Regions from separate parts of the Neosynechococcus sphagnicola sy1 genome, predicted to be linked through region 3. Evidence: riboswitches for the same ligand, from Rfam matches in the RefSeq annotation. Region 3 holds a riboswitch; each other region holds the start of a gene.
What was found. Region 3 has a riboswitch for cobalamin ahead of DO97_RS10830 (HupE/UreJ family protein). Riboswitches for the same ligand answer to the same signal wherever they lie in the genome.
Positions count from the first base shown of each region.

Region 1: it holds a riboswitch for cobalamin, as region 3 does, so the genes downstream of both, DO97_RS04640 (CbtB-domain containing protein) here and DO97_RS10830 (HupE/UreJ family protein) in region 3, are expected to answer to the same signal.
Region 2: it holds a riboswitch for cobalamin, as region 3 does, so the genes downstream of both, DO97_RS18990 (sirohydrochlorin chelatase) here and DO97_RS10830 (HupE/UreJ family protein) in region 3, are expected to answer to the same signal.

Region 1 covers NZ_JJML01000008.1:55,897-61,013, forward strand. Annotated here, with positions in the region: partial or broken gene glsA (glutaminase A) at 1-715, opposite strand, end outside; partial or broken gene trmD (tRNA (guanosine(37)-N1)-methyltransferase TrmD) at 857-1,566, opposite strand; gene DO97_RS04635 (hypothetical protein) at 1,758-2,963, opposite strand; gene DO97_RS04640 (CbtB-domain containing protein) at 3,010-3,201, opposite strand; cobalamin riboswitch at 3,223-3,373, opposite strand; RNA gene ssrS (6S RNA) at 3,431-3,613, opposite strand; partial or broken gene DO97_RS04645 (5-(carboxyamino)imidazole ribonucleotide synthase) at 3,641-4,826, opposite strand; gene DO97_RS04650 (pentapeptide repeat-containing protein) at 4,831-5,117, opposite strand, start outside.
Region 2 covers NZ_JJML01000067.1:19,827-24,943, forward strand. Annotated here, with positions in the region: gene DO97_RS18980 (glycosyltransferase family 2 protein) at 1-200, shown strand, start outside; partial or broken gene DO97_RS18985 (HhoA/HhoB/HtrA family serine endopeptidase) at 280-1,499, shown strand; gene DO97_RS18990 (sirohydrochlorin chelatase) at 1,588-2,643, opposite strand; cobalamin riboswitch at 2,699-2,831, opposite strand; gene DO97_RS25485 (hypothetical protein) at 2,988-3,386, shown strand; gene DO97_RS19000 (DUF29 domain-containing protein) at 3,421-3,936, opposite strand; gene cysS (cysteine--tRNA ligase) at 4,012-5,117, opposite strand, start outside.
Region 3 covers NZ_JJML01000022.1:8,549-13,665, reverse strand. Annotated here, with positions in the region: gene DO97_RS27625 (LCP family protein) at 1-695, opposite strand, end outside; partial or broken gene DO97_RS27620 (hypothetical protein) at 761-817, opposite strand; cobalamin riboswitch at 1,563-1,703, shown strand; gene DO97_RS10830 (HupE/UreJ family protein) at 1,734-2,417, shown strand; gene DO97_RS26400 (metal ABC transporter substrate-binding protein) at 2,414-2,734, opposite strand; gene DO97_RS10825 (metal ABC transporter solute-binding protein, Zn/Mn family) at 2,697-3,377, opposite strand; gene DO97_RS10820 (metal ABC transporter ATP-binding protein) at 3,457-4,206, shown strand; gene DO97_RS10815 (Uma2 family endonuclease) at 4,289-4,858, opposite strand; partial or broken gene DO97_RS20985 (transposase) at 5,032-5,117, shown strand, end outside.

The DNA.
Region 1 (5,117 bases), on a different contig from region 3:
AGACTCCACTTTTGGCGGGAAGACCGATTTGGTAGGCCCACTCCCCGGCAAAGTTATACATGCCACAGGTGTACATGACACTGAGGATATCTTTGATATACTGACCTGCGATCGCCCGCTCCCCTGTGAGTGGATTGACACCATGATTGGCCAGAGTAGCAGCCATAACGGCCAAATCTCGACAGGTGACCATGACCGAACATTGCTGAAAGTACAAATCCAGGGATTCTTCAATTGGTTCGTCGATCATGCCGAAATTCAGCATGAGATGGGCCATGGCGCGATTGCGATGTCCGGAGGTGCGTTCAGAGACAAACACCGCTCCATCTAAGTAAACATCATGGCCGATATAGCGCCGAAACATTGACAGCAGGCGGTTGAGTCGTTCCGCTGGCCCCTGGCCCTGAATCAGACTCGTCGTGGCGATCGCCCCGGCATTGACCATTGGATTATAGGGACGCTTGGAATGTTCATCCAAAATAATGGCATTGAAGGCATCCCCCGTGGGCTCCACACCCACCTTGGTGAGCAAGTAATCCCGCCCATGATCTTCGAGGGCAAGCCCATGAACAAAGACCTTCGAAATCGACTGAATGGTGAAGAGTTGTTGAAAATCCCCCACCTCAAACACCTGCCCATCCACCGTCACCAGGCAAATGCTGAACAAGTCAGGGTTCACCTTCGCCAGTTCGGGAATGTAGCTTGCCACCTTGCCGATCCCCCACGGGGGTGGTACTGCTGGGTGCAGCGCCTCTAGAAAGGCTTGCAGATCTGCGGGATGGTTTTTCAGCCTGGTAATGCCGTTTTCAACTGCTTCAAGCATAGGGATTTCAGCGCTACCGTTGACGGGAAACGTTTAGGAGTTGGAACCGGGTTGTTGATCATCTAACCATGCTGCCCACAGATCCGGTCGGCGATCGCGGGTACGGTGGTGTTGTTGTTCAGCCCGCCACTGGGCGATCGCCCCATGGTTGCCTGAGAGGAGCACCTCCGGCACCGCCCACCCCTGAAACACAGGGGGTCGGGTGTACTGGGGATAATCCAATAGTCCAGCTTCAAAGCTTTCAGCTTTTAAAGACGCTTCCTTCCCCACTGTGCCGGGTAACAGCCGCACCACGCCATTCATCAGTGCCAGAGCTGGAATCTCACCGCAGGTGAGCACAAAATCTCCCAGGGAAACTTCCCGATCCACTAGATGGAGCACCCGCTCGTCCACGCCTTCGTAGTGACCACAGATAATCACCAGTTGCTCGTAGTTACTGGCAAATTCCTTTAACAGCTCTTGCTTTAGGGGTTCCCCTTGGGGTGTCATCAACAACACCAGCCCGGGGGGAGAGGCTGGGGAGGGATGCCACTGCGGCAAAAATCGGCTCTGGCTTCATCAGCATTCCCAACCCCCCCGCCATAGGGTTCATCATCCACCCGATGGTGTTTATCCGTGGTGAAGTCACGGGGGTTTGTCAGGAAAACCACTGCGATTTGCTTCGTCAGGGCTTTCCCCAAGAGTCCCGAAGTCAGGGGGGAACTAAAAAAATCAGGAAACAAGGTGACAATATCAATGCGCATATCCCCTCCCCGAGGCTCGGAGAGCAGTCTTGGGCGGAGAGCTAGGTCGCATCGTTGACCATCGCCCCTCGTAAAAATCTACGTGCTGCACAGGAGATCTGGCTGACAGTGACAACAGAGCTATGCTAGATCAGCCCCGACCAGAGATCTAGTGCTTATCCGCAGTCATGGCCATGGAGAGGGGAGAAGTTTTACTGCTGCGCCGAGGACAGACCGGGTTGCCACCGTCGTAATTGAAATCCCAGCAATACCCCCAGCCCCACCAGCGTGGTGAGGTAGATGAGAGTGATGATCCGCACCCGCAGGGGTGGTGCTACCCCCTCCACTTCCAGGATCTGCCCCACTTGAAAGGGGCGAAATTGCCGCTCTGCCCCTACCTGGGGAGCTGCCTCCACGGTAACTTGGTGAGCAGCCCCATCAAAAAATTGTTGCTGCCAGACAAATTGTCCCTGGGGATCTGGAATCCCTTCATAGGCAAAGGCAATCCAGTGATTTTCCAGTTGGGTGGTTGTGATCCGCAACAGCACATCGGTGGCGGGTTGATGGGTTTGGGTGTCCATCACTTGTACTTGTAAATGAGCGGGTTGGCCGACTCTGGCATGGCTATCGCCGGAGAGGTGCATTTCCCATCCCTGAGATCGAGCCTGGGTGGGGATCTCAACCGCAGGCGGCACTTCCATGTCGTGGGACATTCCCATGTCGTGTGACATAGCCATCGAATGGGGGGATGGAGCCAGTTCGGCGCTGATGTTGATCCAGAGCAGGGCTGCGATCGCCACCACAATAGCCCCACTCAGCAATAGCCGCACGGATTGCGGCGCGATTGCTCCCGGCTGGATTGCGGATCGCTCTCCGATGACCCCAGCCCCCCCCGGAGGCCGACCATCAATAAAACTCACCGCTAGAATGGCAAAGTTGCGATACTTTACCCAGTTCTCCGACACAGAGAAGGTTAGGGTTTGGGCGATCGGGGTAAAGGCATGGGGGACGATTGGGGTGGCTTGCACCCGCAATTGGTAAGTCCCCCGAATCGGTAACATTTGCTGAAGGGTTAAGATCCCTTGGGGGGCGATCGCTGTCATTTCTAGCAGCTCAGTACCTTCCACCATGGGGAAATCCGTTGTCAACCAGGGCGTTGGATTGGGCGTCAAAATTTGCAGATGCAGATTGACATTCTCCAGGGCATGACCTGCCCCGTCCACTGCTTGCAGGGTCAACTGTACCGGAGTCTGGGGGCTGGTGGCCTCGGCTTCAAACGGCATTATCTGTTGGACAGAGGGCATTGTGGTCAGTCGCACAGACGGTGGGGAAGACTGAGAAACCCCTACCAACCCATAGAAAAATATACCCATCAGGCAAGCCGCACTGATGAGAACAGAGAACTTGAATTTTGACATTACTTAACCCTGAACTTTCACCACACCTGTTGGAAATAGCCAGCCCTTAATGACAACCCACCAGCAAGGTATGATGACGCAGGGAATGAAACTGGTCATGAATGGGCGGATACGTCGTGAAGTAGAGCGTCCAGAGTGTGAGGGAACAGAGCGAGAGGTAGAGGGTCGCTTGGACAGGCGTTGAGAGCGTCCAGCGCCGAACCTGTTGCTGAGTCGAAATCGGAGATTGAGCCGTCATCTTATACCTCGCAGATGAGTGGAGCATGGTAGAAGCAGCGGCGGGCATTCTGGCTGAAGAGCGCCAAGGAGCAGCTCTTTCACAGTTGCGGGACAGCGTTGGGCTTGCACCAAACTTTCCCCGTTTCCTCTGATGGCTGATCCCCACCAGAACCGTGCTAAGTGTTTCTGAAGTTTACTTTACTAAGTCCGCATCGAGACCATTTTGTAACATGTATCTTGATTCGGTTAAGGCAACCGCAACGCCGTCTTACCTCAGTTTTTGACCTGGTAAAAACCAGGAGGGAACTGTCGTGCTGGGTTAAAGTTTCCGGGTACTGGCCCGGTCTACTGCTGCCAGCCTGGGATCGTTCCCGATGAAAAGGGTATAGATCAAAAAACAATATTGGCAGTCACCAACATTGCAGCATACCTCCCCCCCATTTTACTCAGATCAGCTGTTAAAGATCAGAATTAGTTATTTTGCCATACCAAACAGACTCGATCTGGTCAGCGATCGCTAGGGCTTGGGCACGACATGCCTGGTCGAGGAGCACGGTCACATGGCCCAACTTGCGCCCTGGACGGGATTCCGTTTTCCCATACCAATGGACAAAGGTCTGAGGCATGGCTGCTAGGGCTTGCCGATTGAGCCAGTAGTCACTTTTGGCATATTCATAGCCCAGGAGGTTGACCATCACGGCTCCCGGACATTTCAGAGCCGGACTTCCCAGGGGTAGCTGACTCACGGCTCGCAGGTGTTGCTCAAACTGGGAGGTCTCACAGGCATCGAGGGTGTAGTGACCGGAATTATGGGTGCGGGGTGAGATCTCATTAACCAGCAGTTTGCCCTCAGCGGTGTAGAAGAATTCAATGCCAAAGACACCAACGGCCTCCAGTGCGGTCAGGAGGGTTTGGGCGATCGCTTGAGCCGTTTGAATCACTTGAGGCGGCAGATCGGCAGGTACCAATACCCGGCGACAGACCTGTTGATGTTGCTGGGTTTCAACGACGGGATACACCACCACTTCCCCCATTACCGATCGGGCGGCAATCACTGCCAGTTCTCGTTCAAAGGGAATGAAAGCTTCAATCAGAGGTGCCGTCAACCAAGCTTTACTGGGGTCTTGATGCTGACTCCACGCCAGATCCAATGCCGCCTGGTCGGGAAAGATCAAGGTGCCTTGACCATCGTAGCCGCAGCGTCGGGCCTTGAAAACCACCGGAAAGGTGGGGGTAAAGGGTGTTACCAGGGCTTCTCCCCCGATAGTCCAGGGTAAAAAACGGCGGGAACCGGCAGACCCAGTTGCTGGAGAAAACAACGTTGCTGGTACTTGTCTAGGAGGGGGGTCCAGGGCTGTGAGACTGGGGCGAAAGCAAACCCCCGTGAGCCGCTAAGGCAGAGAGAGCTTCGAGATCAATAAATTCATTTTCAAAGGTGATCACCTCACAGTAGGTTGCCAATGCTGCCGTGGCTTCCCTATCTGCGATCGCCGCCAAAATGGTGTGAGATGCCCCAGCCACGGCTGGATCGCTGGCATCGGGGGTTTGAACCACCAGCTCAATTCCCAGGGAGGGAGCGATCGCTGCCATCATCCCGGCGAGTTGTCCCCCGCCAATTACACCGACTCGCTGCAGGAAGCTCATCCGCTCAGCCACACCCTAAGGAGTCCCTGGTTGCCACCCCGGTCTTGGAGTTGACCCCACTGGCTTGTTGACAGAGGCTTTTTAATTGGGCTCCATCCAAAATCGCATCGCTAAAATCTGCCCCGGTGATCTTTGCCCCTGTAAATAACGTTCTCAGCAAAATCGACCCACTCAACACCGCGTCCTCTAAATTCCCTCCCTGCAAGTTCACCTGATCCACCATAGCGTTGGACAAATCTGCCCCCTGTAAATTCACCTTGGTCATGGTTGAGCCACTTAACACCGCGCCGC
Region 2 (5,117 bases), on a different contig from region 3:
TGCTCCTAGCGGCGATCGCGGGGCAGTACGATCTGCGACGGTTAGGAGCCGAAATCACCCAGGGGTCAAGCCGCTACTGGTGGCTGACGGGTCTGGGAGGACTGTTGGTCGCCGCGATTGCCCTAGGATCGGTGATTAAGACCGAAACAGGGTGGGGATGGACGTGGCGAGGCCGACCGTTGCAATTACCCCAGGGATAACCTCACGATCAGCCCGTGGTGACTTCTGACCGAACCTGCCAAAATAGCCATTAGATACGGACATTCACTGGAACAGTCTATGCAATTCTCACTGTTTTCTCGGCTGCGACTGCAATTGACCCCATGGCTTGTCACCCTAGTGGTGACTGGGGCAATCGCGTGGGGAATGTTTACCCCTGTGGCGCTGGCAACCACTGCAGCAGCTCCAGCAGTTACAGCAGTTACAGCAGTCCCGACCCAGCCCTCTCTGGCAACCCAGGCGATCGGTCAAGGTAGCTTTGTTGCAGCGGCGGTTGATCGGATTGGGACAGCGGTTGTTCGCATTGATACGGAAATGACGGTGACCCACAGTAGCCCTGATCCAATCCTGGATGATCCCTTTTTTCGACGGTTTTTTGGGGAGGAAATGACCCCCCCGCTACCCCCCGAGAAGAACGGCTGCGGGGGCAGGGATCGGGCTTCATTATTGACCGCACCGGGATCATTCTTACCAATTCCCATGTGGTCAATGGCGCTGATAAGGTCACCATCACCCTAAAGGATGGCCGCACCTTTCAAGGCCATGTGCGGGGAGCCGATGAGGTTACCGACTTAGCAGTGGTCAAGATTGACAATGGCAGCAGCGACTTACCCGTTGCCCCTCTAGGCGATTCGGATCGCGTCAGAGTTGGAGATTGGGCGATCGCCGTTGGCAATCCCCTGGGGTTGGATAACACCGTCACCCTAGGCATTGTCAGCACTCTGCATCGTTCCAGTTCTCAAGTGGGTATCCCCGACAAGCGGGTGGATTTCATTCAAACCGATGCCGCCATCAATCCCGGCAACTCCGGTGGCCCCTTACTCAATGATCGGGGGGAAGTCATTGGCATCAACACTGCGATTCGTGCGGATGCCATGGGGATCGGCTTTGCGATTCCGATTAACAAAGCCAAGACCGTTGAGGCTCAACTGGTTAAGGGGGAAACCGTTGCCCATCCCTATCTGGGTGTGCAAATGACAACCCTGACCCCAGAATTGGCAAAGGAAAACAATGAAGACCCTAACTCGGCCTTCTTAATTCCTGAAACCAATGGCGTTATCGTCCTCCGGGTACTGCCCAACACCCCAGCAGCCACTGCTGGCATCCGCCGGGGTGATGTGATTACCCAAGTAGATGCCCAAGCGGTCACTACTGCCGAGCAGTTACAGAACCTGGTGGAAAATAGCCGTGTGGGTCAGACGCTGCAATTGAAAGTACGACGGGGGAACCAAACCCAACAACTGGCTATCCGCACCGCTGAACTTCACAGCGACAGCTAATCCTCCCACAACTTTTAGTGGAGAGTGACAGCCTGTTCAAGGGGAGATTTCTCGGGGGCTGCAACTCCTCAAAAAACTTGCCAGCCCCCTAGGGAACCTGCCAAACCCTCTGGTGATAGTAGGTCAGGTCAGCTTCCCGGTCAACAACTCCAGAGCCATGGTTGTGATGGTGTTCATAGCTATGATCTTGATCATGATGGTGGGAATGCCCATGGTCATGGTCGGAGCTAGAACTGTGGGAGTGCCCATGGCCTGCGACCGCTTGCTGGGCAACTGCCAACCGAAACTTGCACATTTCACAGTTCATCTGCACTTGCCCTAATTGGGTTTCAATCTCGCGATCGCGCAGAATCTGGAACAACTGGGGATGCTTTCCCATTTCGGGCAGGCACGTTAGTGAAATTTCTGGATACTGTTGCTGTTGTTGGGCTGTGATGTCAAAAATTTTCTTCACCAGCACCCCCGTAAACAGAAAATAGGGTAGGACAATCACTCGCTGCGGATGATAGAGGCGGGCGCGGCGGAATCCTTCTTCGAGGCGGGGATGGGTGATGCCAATAAAACAGGTTTCCACTGTCAGGTAGCCACTGCCCTCCCAAAGCATCCGGGCTAGCTTATAGATATCGCTGTTGGCATCGGCATCGCTAGAACCTCTTCCCACCACCAGCAAAACAGTATCTGCACGGGAAATGCCCTGGGGATTTTGCTCGGGTTGATCCAGTACCGCAAGGCGTTGATGCCACAGATCCAGCAATCCAGGGGTGATGCCGAAGTGGCGACCATAGTAAAACTTGAGCTGGGGATGTCGCTGTTTAGCCCGGTCTAGTTCATTGGTGACATCAAACTTGTTATGGCGGGCAGCAAACAACAAAATCGGTAGCACCGAGAATTCTTCATAGCCTGCGGCAACACAACACTCAATGCCCGCTTGAATCGAAGGCTGGGTTAATTCTAGAAAGCAGGGCACCACCGGGCGGGTCGAGTCCAATGCCTGATAGTGACTGGCAAAGTCGAGAAACTCTTGTCTGCCATCGGCATCACGACTGCCATGCCCCACCATTAACAGTGGACGTTGCAACGGTAACGGAGCAAAGCTCATCCCCGGCTGAGAGGGCTGGGGTCGATTGAAGTCAGCGATCAACATAGGTTTTGATGTCCCTTCCTGTGCATCGCAGGAAATACTGGGGAACCAACGGAGCGCCGGGCGCTCAACAAAGGCATTCTGGCTTGCAAGCCCATGGAAAGGACGTGCTTACAGCTGCGGCACAGCCCCGGAGTTACACCGGAGTTTCCCTTTGCTGCGGGTGGTTCACAGATGCACTGCTATCTTAGCCCGAAGCGGCCTAGAACTCCCAACGCATGAATATGTGTTGGCAGGTTACCCTGGAAATACAACGGGCGATCAGGGGCGAGAAAGCGAAAATTGCAAAAAAATGGCGTACCATCCAAAGTGATCAACTGTAAAGCTTCAGGGAGTATCTTGGCCGCATGAAGGATGATACCCAGACTGAATCGCCGGAACTTCAGGCGATCGCTGCAACCATTCGCACCCTTGCAGATCAACGTCAGGGAGATAGTCTGGCACTGCTGGCAATCCTTCGAGTCCTCGAATCACTGCACCGGGAAATCCGGGATGGCTACTTCCAAACCTCCCTCCCAGACAATCGCCAGGGGCTCTATGCCCTGCTGCGGGATATTGAAGCCAAGGGCGGCTGGCCCTATATCTACAGCCGGACGCTGCGATCGCTGCTAATCCAGTTGACATTGGCGACTACCAGTGCAAGTACACCCGCTGCAGTCTCCTTGGAACCCCCAACGAACACTGAAATCGTCGGCAACCCACCCACAGAGATAGCGATCCACCCGGCACCAGATTCCGTACCTTAGTTCAGCCACTGTCTGCAACCCATCACCTTCCAGATCATGGCTCTAATCCTAAATCGTTGGGCAGCTCAATCTCAGATCCGGACAACACCTGATCAACCTCGAAGGCAGCCCGTTCTGGGAAGGTCGTTAATGGCAGACCCGTTTCAATGGCGGCTTGTTCTCTGGCATCTAGATAGGCACTGGCAAAGATGTTTTGTAGATAGACTTTTAGACTAGGACTGTCTTCCAGGAGTCTGAGCAATCGCTTCCGATGCTCTCGAATGGTACCCGCCCAACTATTTGATCGAAAACCAGGTTGATACTGCCACTGGAGGAGATGCACTAACAATATCTCTAGATTGCTGAGAACAGCAGGCTTTTCACTTCGCCCCAAGGTTGCCAACTCCTCGACCAAGTTTTCGATATCTAGCTCATGGAACTTCCCTCGCTGCAATTGCTCGGCAGTTGTCGTCAGCCATTCATAGAAATCGCTGTGATACAAAGACGTTTTGGAGTGGCAATTGTGCGCCAACATCTGGAACTTACCATCGTTAGTATCACTTTGGCCCATGGTGCCATTGCTTGGCAAGCTTACCCCACCCAGACAGTCAGCGATTGGACTCCCGCAATCACCGTCAGCCACCCTTTAGAGACAATGCCAGCGGGTTTCACCATCTTTGGTATCAATCAGTGCAATCCCCTGGGCTTTGAGGTGATCCCGGATGCGATCGCTCTCGGCCCAATTTTTCCTCTGGCGGGCAGCTTGGCGCTGTTGGCAAAGTGCTGCAATTTCCAGATCGCTGATCCTATCTTTTACCAGCCCTGGGCTGTCCGCTGATAGATCTTCATTCTTCCTGGAGGCTGTGGATGGAGTCCCCAAGCCTAAAACTTGGAGAAGATTGATAAAGGTTCGCCATTTCGGTTCTAGACGCTGAGAATTCAAGACCCTGCTCTCGTCCGTAATATGTTCATGAACCATGATGTTACTGCCGAGAATCAACTCCTTCGCCAACTCAAACAGTACCGCAAGCGCGATCGGTGAATTAAAATTATCATCCATTGCTGCTTCAAACCGTTCGATTGCCTGGGTATCGAGCAATGCTCGGTTGTCAAGATCATCGGTCTTCCAACCATAGCTCTGATTGAGTTGCAATCCCGCGACTAAGGCATCATCAAGGGTCTTCCAGCTATTCTGTGCCGAGGTAATTGCTTCTGTTGTCAGGTCAATTGGCTTCCGGTAATGGGCTTGCAGCACAAACAGCCTCAAGACCATGGGCGGATAATCCTGGAGAAAATCCCGAATGGTTTTGAAATTATTCAAAGATTTCGACATCTTTTCTCCCTGAATATTGACAAAACCATTGTGTAACCAATAACGAGCCAGGTGTTTCTGGGTTGCGGCCTCCGATTGGGCAATCTCATTTTCATGGTGGGGAAAGACCAAATCCATCCCCCCTGCATGGATATCAATGCTGTTGCCAAAAGCCTGCTGTACCATGGCTGAACACTCTATGTGCCAGCCTGGACGACCTTTTCCCCAGGGAGAATCCCAAGGTTCATACACCCCTATTTCTTCAGGTTTTGCTGTTTTCCAGAGGGCAAAGTCTAAGGGGTGACGCTTTTTCGGTTCAGCTTCGTCAACCCGACCGCTGGCTCCGGCTTCCATCTGCTCTAGCTGCCGTCCCGACAGTTTGCCATAACTGGGGAATCGATCCACGGCATAATACACATCCCCATCCACAGCGTAGGCAT
Region 3 (5,117 bases):
TCTCCCTGCTGAGCGACAATTCGAGTCACCTTTAAGGACTCTTGCATTGGGTCAACAAGGTAGGTGTTGCCATAACCTGCCTGCTCTAGCTTGCGGACAAGTTCCCCTGTGATGCCATCCGCTCCAGTCGTGTTCTGGATGGCAACCCGCAAGCGGGCTGGATCAACGCCGGAGTTAGTTACAGTCCCTAGATCAAAGTATTGAGAGACCATTGTTTGAATGCGATCGCGATCGGGGAGCCAGTAGCTGGCATCGTATTCGCTGGGACGACTAAAATCTCCGGGCAGCATCAACATATTCACCCGAGAGCGATCGATGCCCGTGGCAAAACCAGCCAGCGCCAGCAATTCTTCAACGCTGAGATTGGTATCAATGTGAGATTGGATCACAGCAATAATTTGGGGCGATCGCGCCAAGGTCGTGGGGTTAAATGCCTGCTCAAATAAGGCTCGCATCACCATCTGTTGCCGCTGAATCCGCCCGATATCCCCATAATTGTCGTAGCGGAACCGCAGCAGTTGCAGTACTTGGGTGCCACTGAGGTGTTGCTTCCCGGCCTTGAGGTTGATGTACAGATGCTGACTATCATCCTGGTAATGCATATCTTTGGGGACGTAGATGGTGAGTCCTCCCAGGGCATCCACCAGCTTTTCCACCCCCTGAACATTAATGCGGACATAGCGATCAATCGCCACCCCCCCAATAGTTCGCTAATGGAACGGGCGCTTAGAGCTGGCCCACCGTAGACATTGGCAGCATTGATCTTGGTCACCCCATGCCCCTCGACATAGGTACGGGTATCGCGGGGAATTGACATCACCGTCAACTTCTGGGTCTCGGGGTTAAACCGTAGCAGTAGCATGGTATCAGTCAAGCCGTCAAAGGAATTGACCACGGCTTGATAGGGTAAATTGCGCAGTTCTGCGGGGAGGTGATTCACCTCGGTGGTCAATACTTTTGTTCCTAGCACCAGGATATTCACCGATCGCGTGAGGGCGGGCAACTGGAAGTTGCTGCTCGAAATGCGATCGCCTTGATGAAACACAGCTGCCTCTGCAGGGCTGAGATGGCGCTGCATCAGGGGGGTTTTGCCCATCGACATCGCCAGGAAGGCTCCGGCACTGGCACTGGCAGCAGCAATGGCCGTTAGCCCCAACAGCGGCAATATCCAGGAAAGGCCCCGTCGCTGCGATCTCTTGGGGGGGGGAGCGCTATATTTCCGAGGGCGCAATTGGGCTTTTCTCAAGTGTTGATGCGAATACTGACGAGTTGGCACTGACTTCCTCACACACGCAGCGGCTCATTAGCAAAAATTGCCCCAGTTTGCTTAGGGCAGACACAGGGAATCAATCACAAGTTCCCTAAAGTTGCATCCCCTAGCTTTCTTAATTTTCTGTCATATATTAGCCAATTATCGGTATAGCAAGATTGTGAAGATGATTTCAGCATACCAATAGACCTTTTGCAGGCAAATTTACCCGCGATGGTGATCGTCCGGCCTCTGGCCATCGCCCTTGCAGGGAATGCTGGCAAAGATGTCGTTGTGCAGTACAGTGAGAGAAATTTATCGGCTCTGGTAGGGAGCAGCTACCAGAGTTTTTGTACCAGCGGTGCAATAGCAGGGAAAGTTCGGTGTAAGTCCGACGCTGTCCCGCAACTGTCATGAGACCGAGGTCTCTCAGCCAGGATGCCTGCCGATAAGTGATCGGTTGATCGAGTGTGCGAGGTACACCATGAAATCTATATCCAGTATTTCCCCCCAGGTGCGAGAACCTCAATCCTGGAAACAGCGACAACTCCGAGCGATCGCCATTATTGCCGGGGTGAGCCTGTCCCTATCGAACGCCGCTCACCAAGCCCAGGCTCACCATGCCATGGGAGGGGGGCTCCCTGCAACTGCCTGGGAGGGGTTGCTCTCTGGACTTGCCCATCCGGTGATTGGCCTGGATCATCTCGCCTTTGTCGTGGCAATTGGGCTCCTCGCCGCTGGGCGTCATTGGGGGGCGTTGATTCCAGCAGCGTTTGTCGGTGCCGCGATGGTGGGAACAGGACTGCATTTGGGCAGCCTGGATCTCCCCGGTGCCGAAATCGCAATTTCCCTGAGTGTGTTGCTATTGGGCTTGATCTTAATCTGGAATCAACAACTCAATTTTGCCCTGATCACGGGCATTGCTGCGATCGCAGGCGTGTTTCATGGCTACGCCTATGGAGAGTCGATTGTGGGTGCTGAAATAACGCCCTTGGTGGCCTATTTAGTTGGTTTTACCCTGATTCAGGCCGCGATCGCCCTCTCGGCTTTAGGGGTGGGTCAGCTCCTTGCTGAGAAAGCAGCCCAATCCCTCATGCAGCTGAGACGGATCAGTGGTTATGCCTTTGCTCTAGTTGGGATTGCCTTTCTTGCTACTGCCCTGGCTTAGGGTTGAGCTTGGAAGGGGATAAAATTCCCCCCCAAGCCTTCCACTAGGGTCTGAGTATTTGCCGCCAACATTTTGGCGTAGGTATCCCCCTCACTCCCTGGCTCTCCTAGTCCATCGGCAAACAGTTCTCGGCTGGCAATTTGCACCTTGGCCTCCTGAGCAACGGTTGTCAACAGCTTCGGGTTGACCGATACCTCGGCGAAGATCGTGGGAATTTTAGCAGCTTCAATCTCCTCAACCAATTCCCTGACCCGAGCGGCGGTTGGCTTCTCGTCGGTGCTAATCCCCTGAAGTGACCCCCTCCACCGGAATCCCATAGGCGGCGGCATAATAACCCAAGGCATCGTGGGTGGTGATTAACTTACGGGAGGTGACGGGAATGGTCGCAATCTGGGAGCGAATCCAGGTATCTAACTGGGTGAGATGGTGGGTGAGCACCTGGGCGTTGTGGCGATAGCGATCTTTGTGACGCTGATCCAGCTGCGTCAGCTGCGTTTGAATCACCGCCACCATACGTACCCCATTCTGGGCGTTGTGCCAGACGTGGGGATCAGGATCGGCTGCGTTGAACATCAAGGGTTGAGGTACAGCCACCTCACCCACGGCCACCTTCGGAGCTGGATTAGAGGTGGCTTTGACCAATTTGATCAAACTCGGCTCAAAATTGTAACCGCCGTAGAGAATTAAGGCTGCGGTTTCGATCGCCTTCCGGTCTTCCGGTGTTGGTTGATAGACATGGGGGTCAGTTCCTGGCTTGACCAAACAGTTGAGAGCAACGGCTCCTTGGGCGATTTCTTGTGTGAGGCCGCAGAGCACACTAGTGGTGACAACCACCTGTAGTCTGGGACTGGCAGCGGGGGAGCCTGTGGCCTGGGGGGTAGGAGCATGACACCCACCCACAAAACTCACCATGATCACAAGGACGGAGGGTTTCCAGGGTAACCAACGGAGGGAAGACATAGGATGTTCATGCCAAAAACGGAAGGTGCTATCTTAGAATGATAATCATTCTTACGTAAATTTCGCCCACCCAGGATTTATGCTAGAAGTCCGGCAATTAGCTGTCAATTATCGGGGGATTTGTGGGCTGGAGGCCGTGAATTTCAGTGTGCAGCCGGGGCAGTTGGTGGGGGTGATTGGCCCCAATGGTGCTGGGAAAAGTACCCTGCTTAAGGCCATGCTGGGATTGGTGCCGACCGTGAGTGGGGGAGTTGATTTTCGCTCCCAACCTCTGCAACAGCAACGCTACCGGGTAGCCTATGTGCCCCAGCGATCGCAGATTGATTGGGACTATCCAGTCACCGTTCGCAATGTTGCCATGATGGGTCGTACTCGACATTTAGGGTGGTTAGGCACGCCGGGTCAGGGAACCCACGCCATTGTTCAATCAGCGCTGGAACGGGTGGGGATATGGGACTTGCGCGATCGCCGCATTGGGGAGTTGTCTGGAGGGCAACAGCAGCGCGTATTTCTGGGGCGGGCACTGACCCAGAAAGCGGATTTACTCCTATTTGACGAACCCTTTACTGGTGTGGATCAAACAACCGAAGCCGTGATTTTAGAGATCTATGCGGAGCTAAGGGCTGAGGGAAAGATTTTACTGGTCAGTAGCCACAATTGGGGACAAACCCTGACCCAGTTAGATCGATTACTCTTACTGAATCGTTCTCTGATTGCGGATGGTACGCCCCAAGAGGTAATGACGGCGGAAAATCTTCAGAGAGCCTATGGTAGCAGACTGGGGCAGAGTCAGCCCCCCCCAGCTTTAGAATCCCAGATTTTTTGTTGACGCCTTACGGCATCAGAGGTTTGGCAGGCCGATCCTTGAAATCCCTGCTGGGAGGGCTTTCTCAGCCAGTTTAACAAGTAGGTTACTGTAAATCTTGGAATACCTCTCGTGCTGTAAGTTTCAACCCTTCCAGCAAAGGATCAGAAAGGGAAGTATTGCCTGTATAGGTACGGGGAAGCTGATCAGGAAAGAAGACGGTAATGCTGTGAGCCTGGGTATCTACCACCCAGGCCCTGAGGATACCTGCCAACAGATAATGGGTTACTTTCTCAAGCATTGCGCCAAAGGTCTGCCCAGGAGAGATAATTTCGATCGTGAGTTCTGGGGGAACGGGGCAGGGGGCATCTTCGCCCCAGGTTAGGGGAAGGCGATCGTAGGAGATATAGGTCAGATCAGGTACAGGTACCCAAGCTTGCTCTTGACGGACTAAGGAAACAGCCCATTCAATGCGAGTTCGCCCCCGTCCTTGGCTCCACTGGTGCAACAACACAAACAGGATGCCGGTCACGGAACTATGAAAGTATTTGGGAGACATATCTGGGTCTGAAAGCTTGGGAACTGCTTGCCCGTCAACAAATTCGTAGATGACATCGCCTTCTGGCAGGGCAAGAAATTCTTGTAGGGTGAGAGGTTGAGCTAGGGTCGGAACCATGAACAATGCTCCTAGAGCATGGGTCTTGTGTTTAAGTGTAGGCTAAAGCCTCTGGTGCGATCGCTGATTGAAGTGGAACCGAAAAACTGGACAAGGGGATAAGCTCTGAACCACTCAAAAGATGATAGGAGTAGTTCATGAGTAACAAACGCAAACAATAGAGTCCGCAATTCAAAGCCAAAGTCGCACTGGAAGCTGTTCGGAGAAAAAAGACCATCTCGGAGATGGCCAGTCAGTACGAAGTGCATCCGACGATGAT